Regions from separate parts of the Streptomyces sp. AgN23 genome, predicted to be linked through region 2. Evidence: riboswitches for the same ligand, from Rfam matches in the RefSeq annotation. Region 2 holds a riboswitch; each other region holds the start of a gene.

Region 1 (4,170 bases), 1.2 Mb from region 2:
TAGTACGGGATGGTCGCCAGGTGGTGGCGGGCGGCGACGTCGGCCAGCTCGCCCTCGAAGGTGTCGCGCGAGACCAGGTTGTAGTGCGGCTGGAGGGCGACGTAGCGGGCCAGGCGCTCGCGAGTGGAGAAGGCCAGTTGGGCCTCCAGGCGGTCCGCGCCGACGTTGGACGCGGCGATCTCGCGGACCTTGCCCTCCCTGACCAGCTCGTCCAGGGTGGTGATGATCTCCTCCACCGGCACCGACGGGTCGTCGTAATGCGTGTAGTAGAGGTCGATGTAGTCGGTCTGCAGCCGCTGGAGGGACTCCTCGACGCCCGCTTTGATGGCGGACGAGGTCAGCCCGCGCGGCTCCGGGGAGCCGGCGCCCACCTTGGTGGCGAGGACGACGTCGGAGCGGTTGCCGCGGGAGGCGAACCAGTTGCCGAGGATGGTCTCGGACTCGCCGCCCTCGTTGCCCGGTACCCAGACGGAGTAGACATCGGCGGTGTCGATGAAGTTGCCGCCCGCCGCCACGTAGGCGTCGAGCACCCGGAAGGACTCGGCCTCGTTCGCGGTCCAGCCGAAGACGTTCCCGCCGAGGGAGAGCGGGAAAACGGACAGATTACCGATCTTCTGTGTGTGGTCAGCCATACGTCTTTACAACGGTTGGCTGGGCCGGGTTGTTCCGGCCTGTTGTTCCGGCCTGTTGTTCCCGCGTGCGTTCCTGAGGGGCGGCCCCGTCGGGACGTAAAGCCCCGTCGGGACGTAAACCGGCGGCCCTGGCGTCAAGGGGGGAGAGAGCGCCAGAGCCGCCGGAGTATCAGGGGTTGTATCAGGGGTTCATCCCGTGCTGGCGCAGCCAGGGCATCGGGTCGATCGGCGAGCCGCCGCCCGGCCGGACCTCGATGTGGAGGTGCGGGCCGGTCACATTGCCGGTGGCGCCGACCCGGCCGATGACGTCGCCCGCCGTCACCTTGCCCGAGGTGACGACCATCGAGGACAGGTGGCAGTACCAGACCTCGGTGCCGTCGCTGAGGGTCAGCACGATGCGGTAGCCGTACGAACCGGCCCAGCCGGCCTGGGTGATGGTGCCGCCGTGCACCGCCTTGGCCGGGGTGCCGGTCGGGGCGGCGAAGTCCTGGCCGGTGTGGTCGGCCGACCATATGTCGCCCGCCTGGCCGAAGCTCGCGGTCAGGGTGTACGAGCCGACGGGGAGGGTGTACGCGGCGGCGAGCCTGGCCTGGCGCTCGGCCGCGGCCTTCTTCTCGGCCGCCTCCTTCGCCCGCTGCTCGGCGGCCTTCTTCTCGGCCTCGACCTTGGCCTTCCGCTGGGCGGCCACCTCCGCGGCCTGGTCGGATGCCTTCTCCGCGGCGGCCTTCGCCGCGGCGGTGCGGCTGTCCTCGTCCGCCGCGTTCTGCTGGTTCTCGGCCTGCTGGAGGATGCGGGCGCGGAGCGCCTCGCCCGCGTCGGTGGTGCCGCGCTGCTCGTCCTCGCTGGTCAGACCGGCCTGGGAGAGCGGGGCGGCAGCCGTCTGCGGGTCGCTGCTGCTGTCGTCCGACATCCAGGAGCCGATGCCGGGCAGGTCCTTGGCGGCGGGCAGGCTGGCCTTGACCTCATCGGCGACATGACCGAGGTCCGGCATAGAAATGGGCGGCTTGGGACGGTCCTTGGCGCTGGCCATGCCGCCCGCACCGACCGCCGCGATCACGCCGACCCCGAGGACGGCGCCGCTGCGCGCCATGGTCCCGCCGCGCTGCTTGGCCACGCGGTGCCGGCCGCGTACCGGAGCGATGGACTCCTCGGTGGGGTTCCACTCCTCCCAGGGCTCGGTCTCGAATCCGGCACCCGGGCCCTCGAACGCGTCCCCATCCGCATCCGGGTACCGATCGTCGGGGGCGAAGTAGCCGTCCCCGGAACTCATCCCGACGCCGGCGTCAAAGCCGGGGCCGTAGGCGGTGGCGGTCCCCAAACCGCCTCCCCGTGTGCGATACGGGGCCTCGTCCAGGGCAGACCTGTTGGACGCCACGGAGGCGCACTCCTTTCCTTCCTTCTCGCCTACCGGGTTAGCTGACGGGTTCGGAGCAGGAAGGTCTCCTACGGGTCAGGTTCGACCCGATTCACCCCAAGGTGTTGGTTCCCCGGTTCCCTTGGTGCTGCTGGTGGTGCGGTACTGCCAGTGTGCGTACGGGATTCGGCGACGGCGCACGGTGCCGCCCTTGCGACGGTTGTGACGACCGCGCTGCGTTATCGAACGTTAATAGAGAGCGCGATGTGATTCCAAGCTGTTCTGAGGAATCCGCGCACCTTTGGCATGAACTTAACCCTCAAGAAGGGGCATATGAGGGCGAGTCGGCGCACTGGCCAAAGGTTTGCAAAAACGCGTGCGGGTCGATCGTGCAGCAATTGTTATGCGGAGGGGGCTCGGCCGACTACGCACGGTATGGACCCGGTCGGCTAAGGACGGTGGGGAGCGTCGCTGTCCCTCGTACGGCCGGTGCGGTGCGCATCACCGTCGTCGCGCCCGTTCCCCCGTCCGTTCCCGCGGGCCGGGGTCCGGCGGACCGCCAGCAGCGCCATGTCGTCCGACGTCCCGCCGTCCGTATGGCGCTCGACATCGGCCACCAACGCGTCCAGCAGCTCCTGCGGATCGGCGAAGCGGCGGCCGCGCAGCTGCTTCGCCGGGTCGTAGAACTCGCCATTGCGGTCCCGGGCCTCCGTCACCCCGTCCGTGAACAGCAGCAGCGTCTCCCCCTCCGCGAACCCCAGCTCCATCACCCGGTCCGGCCACCCGGCCAACTCCCCCATCCCCATCGGCAGCGCCGCCGCCTCCGGCTCCAGGGCGCGCACCGCTCCGTCCTCCGTCATGAGCAGCGGCGCCGGATGGCCGCGGTTGAGCAGTCGCAGAGTGGAGTCGCCACGCGGAATCTCGGCCACCACCGCCGTCGTGAACCCCTCGAACACCTCCAGGTCGGCCCGCCGGGCGCCCTCACGCTGCAGCGCCCGCTCCAGGCGACCCACGAGCGCCTCCAGGGTCGTCTCCTGCTCCGCCGCCTCCCGGAAGCAGCCCAGCAGGATCGCCACGACCTCCACGGCCCCCAGCCCCTTGCCGCGTACGTCGCCGACGGTCAGCCGTACGCCGTGCGGGGTGTCCTGGACCGCGTACAGGTCACCGCCGATCGCCGCGTACTTCTCCGCCGGGACGTAGCGCGCGGCGATCTCCAGCCCGGCGAGACGGGCGGGCGGCGCGGGCAGGACGGCGCGCTGAGCAGCCTCCGCGATGCCGCGCGCCGAGGCGAGCCGGTGGTAGCTGCGGCGTACGACACGGTTGATCGCCACCGCCAGCACGGTCACGGTGGTGACCGTGACGATCTCGGTGGCCGCCTGGGTCGGGTCCGTCACACCGTGAAACTCCGCCAGCAGACAGGTCGTGAGGACGGCGATGACGGCCATGATGACGGTCTGCCGCAGCGGGAAGAGCGCCGCGGCGACCAGAGGGGCGGCGGCGAAGAAGGGCGAGGCGGTGTAGCCGGACGGGGTGGCCAGGTCGAAGCTGACGCCGCCGAGGATGAGGATGGCGGGAACCCAACGGGCCACCCGGCCCAGCAGCCCCTGGTGAGCGTCCTCGGCCGGGCCGGGCCCCGCGGTGGGGCCGGTGAATGCGTCGGCGGAGGCAGCACCGGCCGCAGCGCCGGTGTCGATGAGCGTGTGCAGGCGGGTGCGGCGGCGGTGGGTGCGCGGGCGGCTCAGCCGGGGCCAGGCCGTACGCCACTTGGTACGGGCGCCCGTACGAGCCCTGCTCCCTCGCACCCGCACCGGCTTCTCTCGCTTCCCTGGTCCGCGTCCCGCCGCGTCTCGGCGTCGCCGTCGTCACAGCGTCGCCGTCGCCACCCTCGTCGCCTTCTCCACCTTCGTCACCAGGCTTCCGGCTGACGGGCGGCCAGGCGAATCGGTGTCGGCCAAGCGGGTGCCGGACGGGCGCCGTGAGCGGGCCCATCTCCCGCGCGTGCGCTGCGGGCAGGCGGCGGGCACGGGGAGGGGGCACTGCGGGCACGTGGAGGCCGCACACGGGCACTCAGCGGGCACGCGGCGGGCGCCCTGCGGCGCGTCAGAGGCTGTGGGCCTGTCAGAGGCTGTGGGCCCGTCAGAGCCGCGCAGGCGTTACGGGCGTCAGAGGTTACGCGGCGGGTGC
Region 2 (4,170 bases):
GGCGGCATGCTCGCCGAGCGCCTTGAGCCTGGTCGCGGTGGAGAACCGTTCGCGATCCGCCGGCACGTCGCCTCCCCGGAGATGACTTCGCTTGAGTGACGCGTAACGCCGTCCCCGGTCACGGTACGGGACCGCGGCCGGGGACGGGTGTCAGACGTGTCTGCTACGTGGGGACGTACGCAGGTCAGCCCTTGAAGCGCGGGAAGGCCGAGCGGCCCGCGTACACCGCGGCGTCGTCGAGGATCTCCTCGATGCGCAGCAGCTGGTTGTACTTGGCCACCCGCTCGGAGCGGGCCGGGGCGCCGGTCTTGATCTGGCCGCAGTTGGTGGCGACGGCCAGGTCGGCGATGGTGACGTCCTCGGTCTCACCGGAGCGGTGCGACATCATGCACTTGTAGCCGCTGCGCTGGGCCAGCTCGACGGCGTCCAGGGTCTCGGTCAGCGAGCCGATCTGGTTGACCTTGACCAGCAGGGCGTTGGCGGTGTCGCTGTCGATACCGCGGGAGAGCCGCTCGGGGTTGGTGACGAAGAGGTCGTCGCCGACCAGCTGGACCTTGTCGCCGAGCTGCTCGGTGATGGTCTTCCAGCCGTCCCAGTCCTCCTCGTTCAGCGGGTCCTCGATGGAGACCAGCGGGTACGCGTCGACCAGCTCGGCGTAGTACGAGGTCATCTCGGCGGCGGTGCGGGACTTGCCCTCGAACTCGTACGACCCGTCCTTGTAGAACTCGGAGGCGGCGACGTCCAGCGCGAGCGCGATGTCCTGGCCCGGCTGGTAGCCGGCCTTCTTGATCGCCTCGAGGATCAGGTCGAGGGCCTCACGGTTGGAGCCGAGGTTCGGCGCGAAGCCGCCCTCGTCGCCGAGGCCGGTGGACAGGCCGCGCTCCTTCAGCACGGACTTCAGGGTGTGGTAGACCTCGGCGCCCCAGCGCACGGCCTCGGAGAAGGACTCCGCGCCGATCGGCGCGATCATGAACTCCTGGATGTCCACATTGGAGTCGGCGTGCGATCCGCCGTTGAGGATGTTCATCATCGGGACCGGCAGCAGATGCGCGTTCGGCCCGCCGAGGTAACGGAAGAGCGGGAGGTCGGACGCCTCGGAGGCGGCGTGCGCGACCGCGAGGGAGACACCGAGGATGGCGTTGGCGCCGAGCGAGGACTTGTCCGGGGTGGCGTCCAGGTCGAACATCGCCTGGTCGATCAGGCGCTGCTCGGTGGCGTCGTAGCCGACCAGCTCGGGGCCGATCTGCTCGATGACGGCGAGGACGGCCTTCTCCACGCCCTTGCCGTTGTAGCGGTTCTTGTCGCCGTCACGGAGCTCGAGGGCCTCGAAGGCGCCGGTGGAGGCGCCGGACGGAACGGCGGCACGGCCGGTGCTGCCGTCGTCGAGGCCAACCTCGACCTCGACCGTGGGGTTGCCTCGCGAGTCGAGGATCTCGCGAGCTACGACGACGTCGATGGACGGCACGAGGTTCTCCTTCGTATGGGTCTGCGGTAGCAGCACGAGCCTAACGGGCCGGGAGGGCTGCACCCCGCGTTCGCCCGCCCCGCGAGACGGGGGCGTGACATAAAAAGCCATATTCTGCATCACATATCCAGATTTCTGGTCAATCGGGAAATGCGGGAGCCCCGGTGGGGCGCGCCATAGGGGCGGCACGCCCGACCGGGGCTCGACTCTCAGGTGCTCACCGTGGCTCAGCCGAGGTGGAGCTTCTGGCCCGGGTAGATCAGGTCGGCCTTCTCCACGATGTCGTCGTTCAGCTTGAAGAGCTTCTTCCAGCCGCCCTTGACGTGGTGCTCCTTGGCGATCGTGCCGAGGGTGTCGCCGGACTTGACCTTGTACTCGCCGTCACCCTTCTTGATCGGGCCACGGGTCTGCTCACGCGCGGCGCGCTCGGGCGCGGAGTGCGGCTGCGCCTTCGGCTGGGCAGGCTGGGCGGCCGGGGCCGACTTGGTGGAGGCCGACGGCTGGTCCTGCGAACCGGAGGGCGCGGAGGGGGCGGAGGGGGCGGACGGGCTGCCGCCGGAGGTCAGACCCTTGCCGCAGACCGGCCAGGCACCCTTGCCCTGGCTGCCGAGGACCTTCTCGGCTATCTGGATCTGCTGGCTCTTGCTGGCCTTGTCCGCGGTGGGCGCGTAGGCGGTGCCGCCGTACGCGGCCCAGGTGGAGCTCGAGAACTGCAGGCCGCCGTAGTAGCCGTTGCCGGTGTTGATCGACCAGTTGCCACCGGCCTCGCACTGCGCGACCTGGTCCCACTGGGAGCTGGTGGCCGCGGAGGCGGAGGTCGCCCCGATGAGGGGCGCCGCCACGGCGGCACCGGCGAGACCGGTGAGCGCGGCGATACGGGTGGCCTTGGAGGGACGGCGGTGCTTCCCGTTGGACTTCAGCATCGTTGGTTCGTTTCCTCACCGACGCCTACGAGGTGAGCTGTCGGGTTCGGACGTGAGTTGCCCGGCCGGTCGCGATGGTCGCTCCCGGCTTCACCCCTAGCCGACGAGCCCGTGTCCACAGGCCACTCGGCACCTACCTTGGGTCCCCCGCTCCTGCCTTCGGCGCTGACGCGTCGGATTCCCCCCGACCGCCGGCAGGATTCGGCGTGACGATCGACGGTGCTCGCGGTGGCGAGCGGAAAGACGTTAAACACACCTCCCGAGAACGTTCAAACACCCCAATGGCAGCGAATGGGGTTGTAATTGATCTCACCCGGCCCACATCGGCGCAGGTAGGGCCGGGTGAGGAGAGATCGGACAGGAGGTGCGGCCCGGAAATTGTGACGAGATGTATGTCTCATCGGAACCAGATCGGGCAATTCCCCCCGAATCACTGCTCCCTGATGGCGAGGTCAAGTCGCTGACCAGGGATGATCAGGTCGGGGTCGATTCCGATGAGCTCCTCGTTGCTCTCGTAGAGCCCTTCCCAACCTCGGGACACATTCCGGTCCTCGGCAATCCCTGACAGATTGTCACCGGGGCGAACGGTGTAAGCGTCGTCCGTGGGGCTCTGGTCGCGGTCCGCGGCGTCGCGCGAAGCGTGGCGCCCGGAGGGCTGCCCGTCCGCCGCATCGCCGCCCTCGCCCCGCTCCCCGGCGTCCGGGGCGCCGCGGTGGCGGCCGGAGGGCGAGGGGTCGGCGGAGGGATCCGCCGAGGACCCCTTCGAGCCGCCCGATGCCGAGTCGCCCGAGCCGTCCGACGCCGGGTCATCCGAGGCCGAACCGTCCGGCGTCGGGGTGTCCGACGCCGAGCCGTCCAGCCCGTCGGGGGACTTGGAGGTGCGAGGGGCCTCCGGCCCCTCGGTCGATCCGGACGAATCCGGCTTACCGGCCCTGTCGGACGTTCCCGAACGGTCCGCCTCCGGCGAGGAGGAGCCGTCCCGCCCCCGGTCCCCCGCCTCGCCCCGGCCCGTCCCCGCATCCGGGGCGGCCGTGCCGCCGGGGTTCACATCGGGGGCGCCGCCGCCGTCGGTGAGCCCGGCGCCCAGCGCGCAGCTCGGCCAGGCGTCGGGGCCGCGGTCGCCGAGGATCGACTGGGCGACGGATATCTGCTGGGAGCGGCTGGCCAGGTCGGGGCGCGGGGCGTACTCCGTGCCGCCGTAGTCCTTCCACATGTCGAGGGTCAGCTGCAGTCCGCCGTAGAAGCCGTTGCCCTCGTTGGCGCTCCACATGCCACCGCTCTCGCACTCGGCGACCTGATCCCAGGTGGCGGTGTCGGCGGCCTGGGCGCCGGAGGCCCCGAAGAGGGGCAGGGCGATGCTCGCCCCCGTGACCCCCGCCGCGACGATGATGGCCGGAGCCTGACGGGGGCGACGGTGTCGACCATTACCGGAACGCATGCGATTGCCCTCTCTATGGCGAACTCGGTTGCCGGTGAACATAGCGAGGGCACTCGATCATCACAAGCCGATGTATCCCAGGTCACGCCGAGGTCACACGACTGATCATTCGTCACCAATGTCCGTACGTACGGGGCTTGGACGCCTCAGCGGTCCGCGGAATTCCAGGTCACCGGGAGCGTGCGCAGCCCGCGCATGATGAGCCCGCCGCGCCACCGCAGATCCTCCGGATCCGCCGCGAGCCGCAGTCCGGGCAGGCGCCGCAGCAGGGTGGCGATCGCGGTCTGCGCCTCCAGCCGGGCGAGCGGGGCGCCGAGGCAGTAGTGGATGCCGTGGCCGTAGCC
Region 3 (4,170 bases), 2.9 Mb from region 2:
GAGGAGGTCGTCCTCGCCTCCGACGCGGACGATGCCGAGGTCGCGCTCGACCGGCTGGCGAAGCTGGTGGCGGAGGGCCTCGAGGAGCTTCCCGAGACCGTCTGATCCACCGTCCGATTCACATGTGATTCCTATGTGATTCCCGTGTGATTCAAGGGTTCGGCACGACGGGGCCGCGGTGACCATTACGGCCACCGCGGCCCCGCTGTTTTTCCGTTTCCACCCGGACTCGGCGGACCGAAAACCGGGCGCCGCGAAACCACGCGGAGAATTCCCGAGAGTTGTATACGGGATCGCTGTTAATTCCGGCCGCTCGCCGTGTTGACGGAATGTTTCGAAGCGCTCACCGGGAGGGGGCGGCGCAGCCGGTATTCCGCCAGGGCGCGCTCGGTGTGCGCGGCGGCGAGCGCCCGCGCCCGGTCGGCGTCGCCACGCGCCACCGCGTCCACCAGCGCGCCGTGCTCCGCCCAGGACTCCACGGCCCGCGCTGCGGGGTCGGGGCGCCGGGCACCCCCGGGCCGTGCGGGCTGCGGCGCGGGCACGGCCGCGTAGACCCACGCGGTCTTGCGGCGCAGCTGGACGAGCATCGCGGCCAGGCTCGGGCTGCCGGACGCCTGGGCGAGCGTCTCGTGGAACCAATCGCCCAACGGCCGCAGCTCGCCGAGCCGGCCGTGCTGGGCCCGCTCACGGCCGAGCCGGACCAGCCCGCGCAGCACCTTCAGATGAGCCTCGGTGCGGCGCTGTGCGGCCCGCGCGGCGCCCAGCGGCTCCAGCAGCGCCCGGATGTCCAGCAGATCGGCCGCCTCGCGCTCGGAGGGCTGGGCGACGCAGGCCCCCGCATGCCGCCGGGTCGTCACGAAGCCCTCGGACTCCAGGGTGCGCAGGGCCTCGCGGACCGGCACCCGCGAGACGCCGTAGCGCCGGGCGAGAAGTTCCTCGGTGAGCCGGCTGCCGGGCTGATAGGTGCCGGAGACGATGTCGTCGCGAATCGCCGTGCACACCGCATGCGCCGAAATCCGGCGACCGCCCTGGACGGCGGTCGTATCCCCGCTCACTTCCGGTCCCACATTGTCGAACCTCCGCCTAAATACCCGCGAAACGCATCCATGGAACGCGCGTTGAACGACTCTATTCCCATCGGACGTCATTTCCGATGGCGGGGTGCATTTCATGGATATTTTTTGGTCAGCGGGCGGCGGCACGCCGAAGGCCCCGTCCGGTGGACGGGGCCTTCTCGGAGTCTCGCGGGGTCGGACGTGAGCGGAGTCCCCCGGGGTCAGACGTTGACGCCGTGCGAGCGCAGATACGACAGGGGGTCGATGTCCGAGCCGTAGTCCGGGCTGGTGCGGGCCTCGAAGTGCAGATGCGGCCCGGTGACGTTGCCGGTGGCGCCCGACAGGCCGATCTGCTGCCCGGGGGTGACCTTCTGGCCGACCGAGACACTGATCGACGACAGGTGGCCGTACTGGGTGTAGGTGCCGTCGTTCATCTTGATGACGACGTTGTTGCCGTAGGAGCCGCCCCAGCCCGCCTCGACGATCTCGCCCATGCCCACGGAGTGCACCGAGGTGCCGGAGGAGGCGTGGAAGTCGATGCCGGTGTGGCTGCCGGAGGACCACAGTCCGCTGGCCGCCTCGTAGCCGGTGGAGACGTAGGAGCCGCTGATCGGCGACTCGAAGGTGTTGAGACGCTTGCGCTCGGCCTCGCGCGCCGCGCGCTCCTTGGCCTCGCGCTCGGCCTTGGCCTTCTTCGCCGCGGCCTCCGCCTTTCTGGCGGCCTCCTGGCGGGCGATCGCCTCCGCCTTGGCCTTGGCAGCGGCCTGCTCGGCGGCGGTCTCCTGGGCCTGCGCCTGGTCCTCGATGTGGTCCGCGATCCCGTCGCCGATCACGATCGCCTGGGTCAGACCGGTCTGCTGGGGACTGGGGGCCGTGTCGGCCGCGAACGCCTGTCCGGTGATCCCGGCGACCACACCCGAGGCGACGGTGGTGATGCCCACGACGTTCGCGCCGGTGCGGACGTTGACCTTGGTGGTGCGGCGGTGTTTCCCGGTGGCAGTGCGGGTGGACGCCATACTGAGGCGCACTCCTTTCCTTCCTTCTCGCCTACCGGGTTAGCTGACGGGTTCGGAGCAGGAAGGTCTCCTACGGACTCCTCCCCCGGCCGGGGAAGGCGCCCGATTCACCCCTGGGGACGTGTGGGTCCCCGGCTCCCCTGGCTCGCGCCGTACGGGGACTCGGCGATGACTGTCCGTGCCGCGGGTGCGGCGGGTTGCTGGCGAACAGCCGGACTGACGCTAAACGGGCCCGCTTTCGATCACCAAACGGTTCCGGTTTTTTGTTGCTCTCCCCACAAACCAAACAAGCTGTCACTCCCGCAAATCGGGCATGACGGAAGGACCCCGGCACCCTTACGGGGGCCAGGGTCCTTCCGTTGTGAACTCGTTGACCGGACCGTCTGCCGGATCGTCGGTGAACCCGCATCGCCAGTGAGCCGACCTGGGCGTCGGCTCCTCGGCCGGATCCGGCCAATCGGCCAACTCCGGGCGGCTCAGCCGGAGATGACGCGCACCTCGCCGATGCCCAGCGCCCTGACCGGCTCCTCAATCGCCGAGGCATCCCCGACCAGCACCGTGACCAGCCGGTCCGCCGGGAAGGCGCTCACCACCGCGGCGGTCGCCTCCACCGTGCCGGTCTCCGCGAGGCGGGCGTACAACTGCGCCTGGAAATCGTCCGGAAGGTGCTGCTCGACCTGGTCGGCGAGAGTGCCCGCGACGGACGCCGCCGTCTCGTACTTCAGCGGGGCGACGCCCACCAGGTTCTGCACCGCGACATCGCGCTCCTCGTCGGTGAGCCCCTCCTCCTTCAGCGTGCGCAGCACCTTCCAGAGGTCCTCCAGCGCGGGACCGGTGACCTCGGTGGCCACCGAGCCGCTGATCGCCAGCATCGCGGCGCCCGCGGAGCCACCCGAGGGCGCCGGAGGCGCCGAGCGCAGCACCTGGCCGAAGGCGCGCACCCCGTAGGTGTAGCCCTTCTCCTCGCGCAGCACACGGTCGAGGCGGGAGGTGAGGGTGCCGCCGAGGCAGTACGTGCCGAGCACCTGCGCGGGCCAGATCCGGTCATGGCGGTCGGCGCCGACGCGCCCGATGAGCAGCTGGGTCTGCACCGCGCCCGGCCGGTCGACGATCACCACACGGCCGAGGTCGTCCGCGACGATCGGGGGAACCGGGCGCGGCGCGCCCGCCCCGCCCGTCCAGGCGCCCAGGGTGTCGGCGAGCGCCCCGTCGAGGTCGACCCCGGTGAGGTCGCCCACGATGACGGCGGTGGCCGTGGAGGGGCGGACATGCGCCTGGTAGAAGGCCCGCACGGCCGCGGCGTCGATGCCCTCGATGGTCTCCTGGGTGCCCTGGCGCGGCCGGGACATCCGCGACTCGGCCGGGAAGAGGGCCGCGGAGAGGGCCATCGAGGCCCGGCGGGCCGGATTGGCCAGCTCATGGGGGATCTCGTCCAGCCGGTTGCGCACCAGCCGCTCGACCTCGCCGTCGGGGAAGGCGGGCGCGCGCAGGGCGTCGGCCAGCAGACCGAGCGCCTTGGGCAGCCGGGAGACCGGGACCTCCAGGGAGACGCGGAGGCCGGGGTGGTCGGCATGCGCGTCCAGCGTGGCGCCGCAGCGCTCGAGCTCGGCGGCGAACTCCTCGGCGTCGTGCTTGTCGGTGCCCTCCGACAGGGCGCGCGCCATGATCGTGGCGACGCCTTCGAGCCCGGTCGGCTCGGCGTCCAGCGGCGCCTCCAGATTGATCTCGACGGCGACGACCTGCTGGCCGGGGCGGTGGCAGCGCAGCACGGTAAGGCCGTTGGACAGCTCACCGCGCTCGGGGGCCGGGAACGCCCACGGCTTGGGCGCACCGCCCTTGGGCCGCGGGTGGAAGGTCATGGTCGCGGTGACGGCGTCGCTCACTGGGCCGCCTCCCCTTCTGCTGCATCGGTCTCGGCGGCTTCGGCGGTGTCGGCTGCGTCCTCGGCGCCCTGGACGGGCTCGTAGACCAGCACGGCGCGGTTGTCGGGGCGCAGCCGCGCCGCGGCCACGGCCCGCACCTCCTCGGCGGTGATGTCGAGCACCCGCTCCACGGCGGTCAGCGCCAGCTGCGGGTCGCCGAAGAGCACGGCGTACCGG
Region 4 (4,170 bases), 180 kb from region 2:
GTGACGGCGGCTGATCGCCCGGCGAGTGGGGTGGTCGGGAGTGTGGGGCGGTCGTGACCGAAGTGTCGATAGGGGCCCACCCGAGTGCCGGGTGATGATATGCGCGCGGTTAGTCTCCGGAGTCATGGACGTACTCATTCACGTGTTCGTCGGCCTGCATATCGTCGGCATCGGCGCGCTGCTCGGCGGCTTCTTCTCACAGCTCAAGGCGATGGGCGCGGGCATGGCCCGGATGACCCCGGCGATGCTGCACGGCGCGCTGACCATGCTGGTGACCGGCGCGGCGCTGGTCGGGCTCAATCAGGCCGACGACAACGGCGTCAACAACATCAAGATCGGTGTGAAGCTGGCGCTGCTGATCGTGGTCCTCGGCCTGGTGTACGTGAAGCGCGACGAGGAGAAGGTAGAGTCTGCCGCCTTCGGCGCGGTGGGCGCCTTGACAACGGCAAACATTTTCATCGCCGTGCTGTGGACCTGACGAGCTGATCATCTGAGGTGATCGCCAGACAATTCCGACACCTTTTCGACGCGATCCTGAGGCAACCGTTTGCACTCGCGAGCTGTCTTGATAAAGAGCGAGGCAGTCGAGAGGAGTGGCCATGGGGGCAGTGGGGGCAGTCAGAAGCAGGCACGGTGGGCGTGGCCGGCGCGCGGGCCTCGTGCTGGGGCTGGCAGGGATGACGGTGCCGCTGGCGGTCGCCGTCGCCGGTCCGGCGCAGGCCCAGGCACGGCCGCTGGGCAGGTCGGCCGGATCGGTGACACCGGCGACCATGGCCGCGTCATCGTGTACGACCAGCGTGGGGCCGTACCAGAGGCAGGCCGAGCGGTTCCTGGGCCGCCCCGTGGACGGGCGGCAGTCGCGGGCGGACTGTCTCGCGATCCAGAAGTTCCAGGTCAACCACGGCATCAGCCCGACGATCGGCTACGCGGGCCCGATCACCTGGGGCGTGATGAGCCTGATCAACACCCAGAAGGCCGCCGGACACAACCCGAACGCGGCGAAGAAGTGCCCGACCGACAAGGGCCGCATCGCCTGCGTCGACCTCACCCGGCAGCTCAGCTGGATCCAGGACGGCTCGCGTCTGGTCTACGGACCGGTGCCGGTGCGGTCCGGGCGGAACGGCTTCGAGACCCGCACGGGGCTGAAGAAGATCTACTGGCGGAACATCGACCACTGGTCGACGCTCTACAAGGTCGCCATGCCCTACAGCCAGTTCTTCGACGGCGGTCAGGCGTTCCACTCGATCGCCGGGAGCGTATGGTCCCCGCCCGGCTCCCACGGCTGCGTCAATATGCGCACGGGCGAGGCCAAGAAGTACTGGAGCCTGCTGAAGAACGGCGACGACGTGTACGTCTACGGGCGCAAGCCCGGCACCTGAGCCGATGAGGTGACGGGTGCCGCTGCCCGGGGCCCCGGCCCCGGGCAGCGGCATACCAGGGGCCCGCAGGGCCCCCCGCGCCCTACGCGGGCCGCACGCTCCCGTAGATCGGCATCTCGGTGATCGGCGCCTTCTTCACCACATCGCCCGGCTTCGGCGCGTGGATCATCATCCCGTCGCCGATGTAGAGGCCGACATGGCTGATGTCGTCGTAGAAGAAGACCAGATCGCCCGGCTGGAGTTCGGACGTCGAGACGCGCGTACCGGCCTTCACCTGGTCCCAGGTGGTGCGCGGCAGCGAGATCCCGGCCGTCTTCCACGCCGCCTGCGTCAGCCCTGAGCAGTCGAAGGAGCTGGGGCCGGTCGCGCCCCAGACATACGGCTTGCCGAGCTGCGACTTCGCGAAGGCGATGGCCTGGGCCGCCTTGGAGCTGTTGGCCGGGGCCGAGGGCGTCGTCGAACCGGAGTCGCCGTCTGCGTTCTGCTGCTCCTGCTGCTTCTTGCGCGCGGCCTCCTGGCGCTGCTTCTCGGCGAGCGCGGCCGCCTTGCGGCGGGCCTCTTCCGCCTTCTTCTTCTCGATCGCCGCCAGTCGCGCCTTCTCCTCGGCGGTCAGATTCGCCAGCAGCCGCCGGGCCTCGGTCAGCTTGTCCTGGACGGTCTTCTTCTGGGTCTTCAGCTGCTTCTGCGACGCGGTCAGCGAGGCGAGGCTCTCGCTGGCCTTACCGCGCTCCTTGGCGGCGCTCGCCTGCTGCTTCTGGAAGTCGTCGACGGCCTGCTTCTGCCGACCGGTCAGCCGGTCGATCAGATGTGACTGGTCGAAGACGTCCTGCGGATCGTTGGAGAACAGCAGGGTCGCGGCGGAGCGGGCCATTCCGCCGTCCCGGTACTGGGCGGCGGCGTAGGCGCCGAGCGTGCGCCGCGCCTCGTTGAGCTTCTCGGTGCGCTCGGCGACGGAGTCCAGCAGCTTGTCGACCTTGCCCCGCTGCTGATCGGCCCGCTCCTTCGCGGCGTTGTAGCGCTGGGTGGCGCTCTCCGCCTGGTGGTAGAGGGTGTCGACCTTCTCCTTGACCTTCTCGATCGACGGGGCGGCCGGCTTGGGGTCGCCCGGCGCGGCGTTGGCCGTCTGGGAGAGGAGGGTGACGGATGCGAGAGCGGCCGTGGTGAACCCGACGGCCGTACGGCGGCCGTGACCGGTGAGCGGGGCCGGTATCCGGCTCCGCGGCTTGCGGTGCGACGCCAAGGGAGGCGACTCCTTCCGTGGACCGCCTACCGGGTTAGCTGTCGGGTTCGGGCGGTACGGAAGGTTGCCCTACGGCCGTGTCCGGGCGGCACCTGCGTGCCACGCCGTTCGGGCCGATTCACCCCGGTGTTGCGTTGTCGGGTCCCCGGCTCCGGGCGCCTTGTGGCGGTGCCGGACTCGGCGGAGGCAGCCCGTGCCGACGTGGTTCGCCGACGGATCTTCCGGGCCGCCTGACGCAGGACGGTAGCCAACACGTGGGGCTCCTGTGAAGACTGGTGGCCGTTTTGCCCGAAACCGTTTCGTGATGTTCGGGCATCGGCTGTCAGTGGGGCGGCCTAGACTCGGGGAGCGATGAGCAGCCTTTTTGACGACAGCTTCCTGGCGGACCTCGGGCCTCCTTCGAACGAGGAGCCACCGCCGCCGCCCGAGGATGCGGCGCACCCCGGCCCCGAGGGGGCCGAGGACGTGCCGCATCACCTCTTCAGCGGCGGCTTCGACGCGCCCGTGCCCCGGGAGGCCCACTACCGGGACGGCGCGGCGCGGCCCGTCGTGGACCCGTCCGCCCTGCTCGAGGGGCTGAACGAGCAGCAGAGAGCCGCCGTGGAGCACACCGGCTCGCCGCTGCTGATCGTCGCGGGCGCCGGCTCCGGCAAGACCCGGGTGCTCACCCACCGCATCGCCTATCTGCTCGGCGCCCGCGGGACGCACCCCGGCCAGATCCTCGCCATCACCTTCACCAACAAGGCGGCGGGCGAGATGAAGGAGCGGGTGGAGGAGCTGGTCGGCCCGCGGGCGAACGCCATGTGGGTCTCCACCTTCCACAGCGCCTGCGTCCGCATCCTGCGCCGCGAGTCCAAGAAGCTCGGATTCACCTCATCGTTCTCGATCTACGACGCCGCCGACTCCAAGCGGCTGATGTCGCTGGTCTGCCGGGACCTGGATCTCGACCCCAAGCGGTTCCCGCCGAAGTCCTTCAGCGCCAAGATCTCCAACCTGAAGAACGAGCTGATCGACGAGGAGACCTTCGCCGGACAGGCGACAGGGGGCACCTCCCGGACGGAGTCCGGGGGAGGCTTCGAGAAGACCCTGGCCGAGGCGTATGCGATGTACCAGGCGAGGCTGCGCGAGGCCAACGCACTGGACTTCGACGACATCATCATGACCACGGTCAATCTGCTCCAGGCGTTCCCGGATGTCGCCGAGCACTACCGCCGTCGCTTCCGGCACGTCCTGGTGGACGAGTACCAGGACACCAACCACGCGCAGTACACCCTCGTGCGCGAGCTGGTGGGCACGGACACCGAGGAGACCACGGCCGCCGAGCTGTGCGTGGTGGGCGACGCCGACCAGTCGATCTACGCCTTCCGGGGCGCCACGATCCGCAACATCCTCCAGTTCGAGGAGGACTACCCCACCGCGCGCACGATCCTCCTCGAGCAGAACTACCGCTCCACCCAGACCATCCTGAGCGCGGCCAACGCGGTCATCGAGCGCAATGAGAACCGCCGCCCGAAGAACCTGTGGACCGAGGCCGGCGCCGGGACCGAGATC

What was found. Region 2 has a riboswitch for cyclic di-AMP ahead of AS97_RS19965 (transglycosylase family protein). Riboswitches for the same ligand answer to the same signal wherever they lie in the genome.
Positions count from the first base shown of each region.
Region 1: another riboswitch for cyclic di-AMP. It lies ahead of AS97_RS25175 (M23 family metallopeptidase); the one in region 2 lies ahead of AS97_RS19965 (transglycosylase family protein).
Region 3: another riboswitch for cyclic di-AMP. It lies ahead of AS97_RS32985 (M23 family metallopeptidase); the one in region 2 lies ahead of AS97_RS19965 (transglycosylase family protein).
Region 4: another riboswitch for cyclic di-AMP. It lies ahead of AS97_RS20755 (C40 family peptidase); the one in region 2 lies ahead of AS97_RS19965 (transglycosylase family protein).

Region 1 covers NZ_CP007153.1:5,823,263-5,827,432, reverse strand. The annotation lists gene AS97_RS25180 (aldo/keto reductase) at 1-632, opposite strand, end outside; gene AS97_RS25175 (M23 family metallopeptidase) at 814-2,007, opposite strand; cyclic di-AMP (ydaO/yuaA leader) riboswitch at 2,019-2,188, opposite strand; gene AS97_RS25170 (PP2C family protein-serine/threonine phosphatase) at 2,436-3,587, opposite strand.
Region 2 covers NZ_CP007153.1:4,656,676-4,660,845, forward strand. The annotation lists gene AS97_RS19955 (septum formation initiator family protein) at 1-66, opposite strand, end outside; gene eno (phosphopyruvate hydratase) at 185-1,465, opposite strand; gene AS97_RS19965 (transglycosylase family protein) at 1,693-2,388, opposite strand; cyclic di-AMP (ydaO/yuaA leader) riboswitch at 2,396-2,563, opposite strand; gene AS97_RS19970 (transglycosylase family protein) at 2,819-3,826, opposite strand; gene AS97_RS19975 (cytochrome P450) at 3,973-4,170, opposite strand, start outside.
Region 3 covers NZ_CP007153.1:7,586,820-7,590,989, reverse strand. The annotation lists gene AS97_RS32995 (HPr family phosphocarrier protein) at 1-105, shown strand, start outside; gene AS97_RS32990 (GntR family transcriptional regulator) at 300-1,055, opposite strand; gene AS97_RS32985 (M23 family metallopeptidase) at 1,277-2,071, opposite strand; cyclic di-AMP (ydaO/yuaA leader) riboswitch at 2,086-2,249, opposite strand; gene AS97_RS32980 (pitrilysin family protein) at 2,548-3,954, opposite strand; gene AS97_RS32975 (pitrilysin family protein) at 3,951-4,170, opposite strand, start outside.
Region 4 covers NZ_CP007153.1:4,832,163-4,836,332, reverse strand. The annotation lists gene AS97_RS20765 (hypothetical protein) at 125-478, shown strand; gene AS97_RS20760 (L,D-transpeptidase) at 678-1,379, shown strand; gene AS97_RS20755 (C40 family peptidase) at 1,462-2,619, opposite strand; cyclic di-AMP (ydaO/yuaA leader) riboswitch at 2,627-2,812, opposite strand; gene pcrA (DNA helicase PcrA) at 2,971-4,170, shown strand, end outside.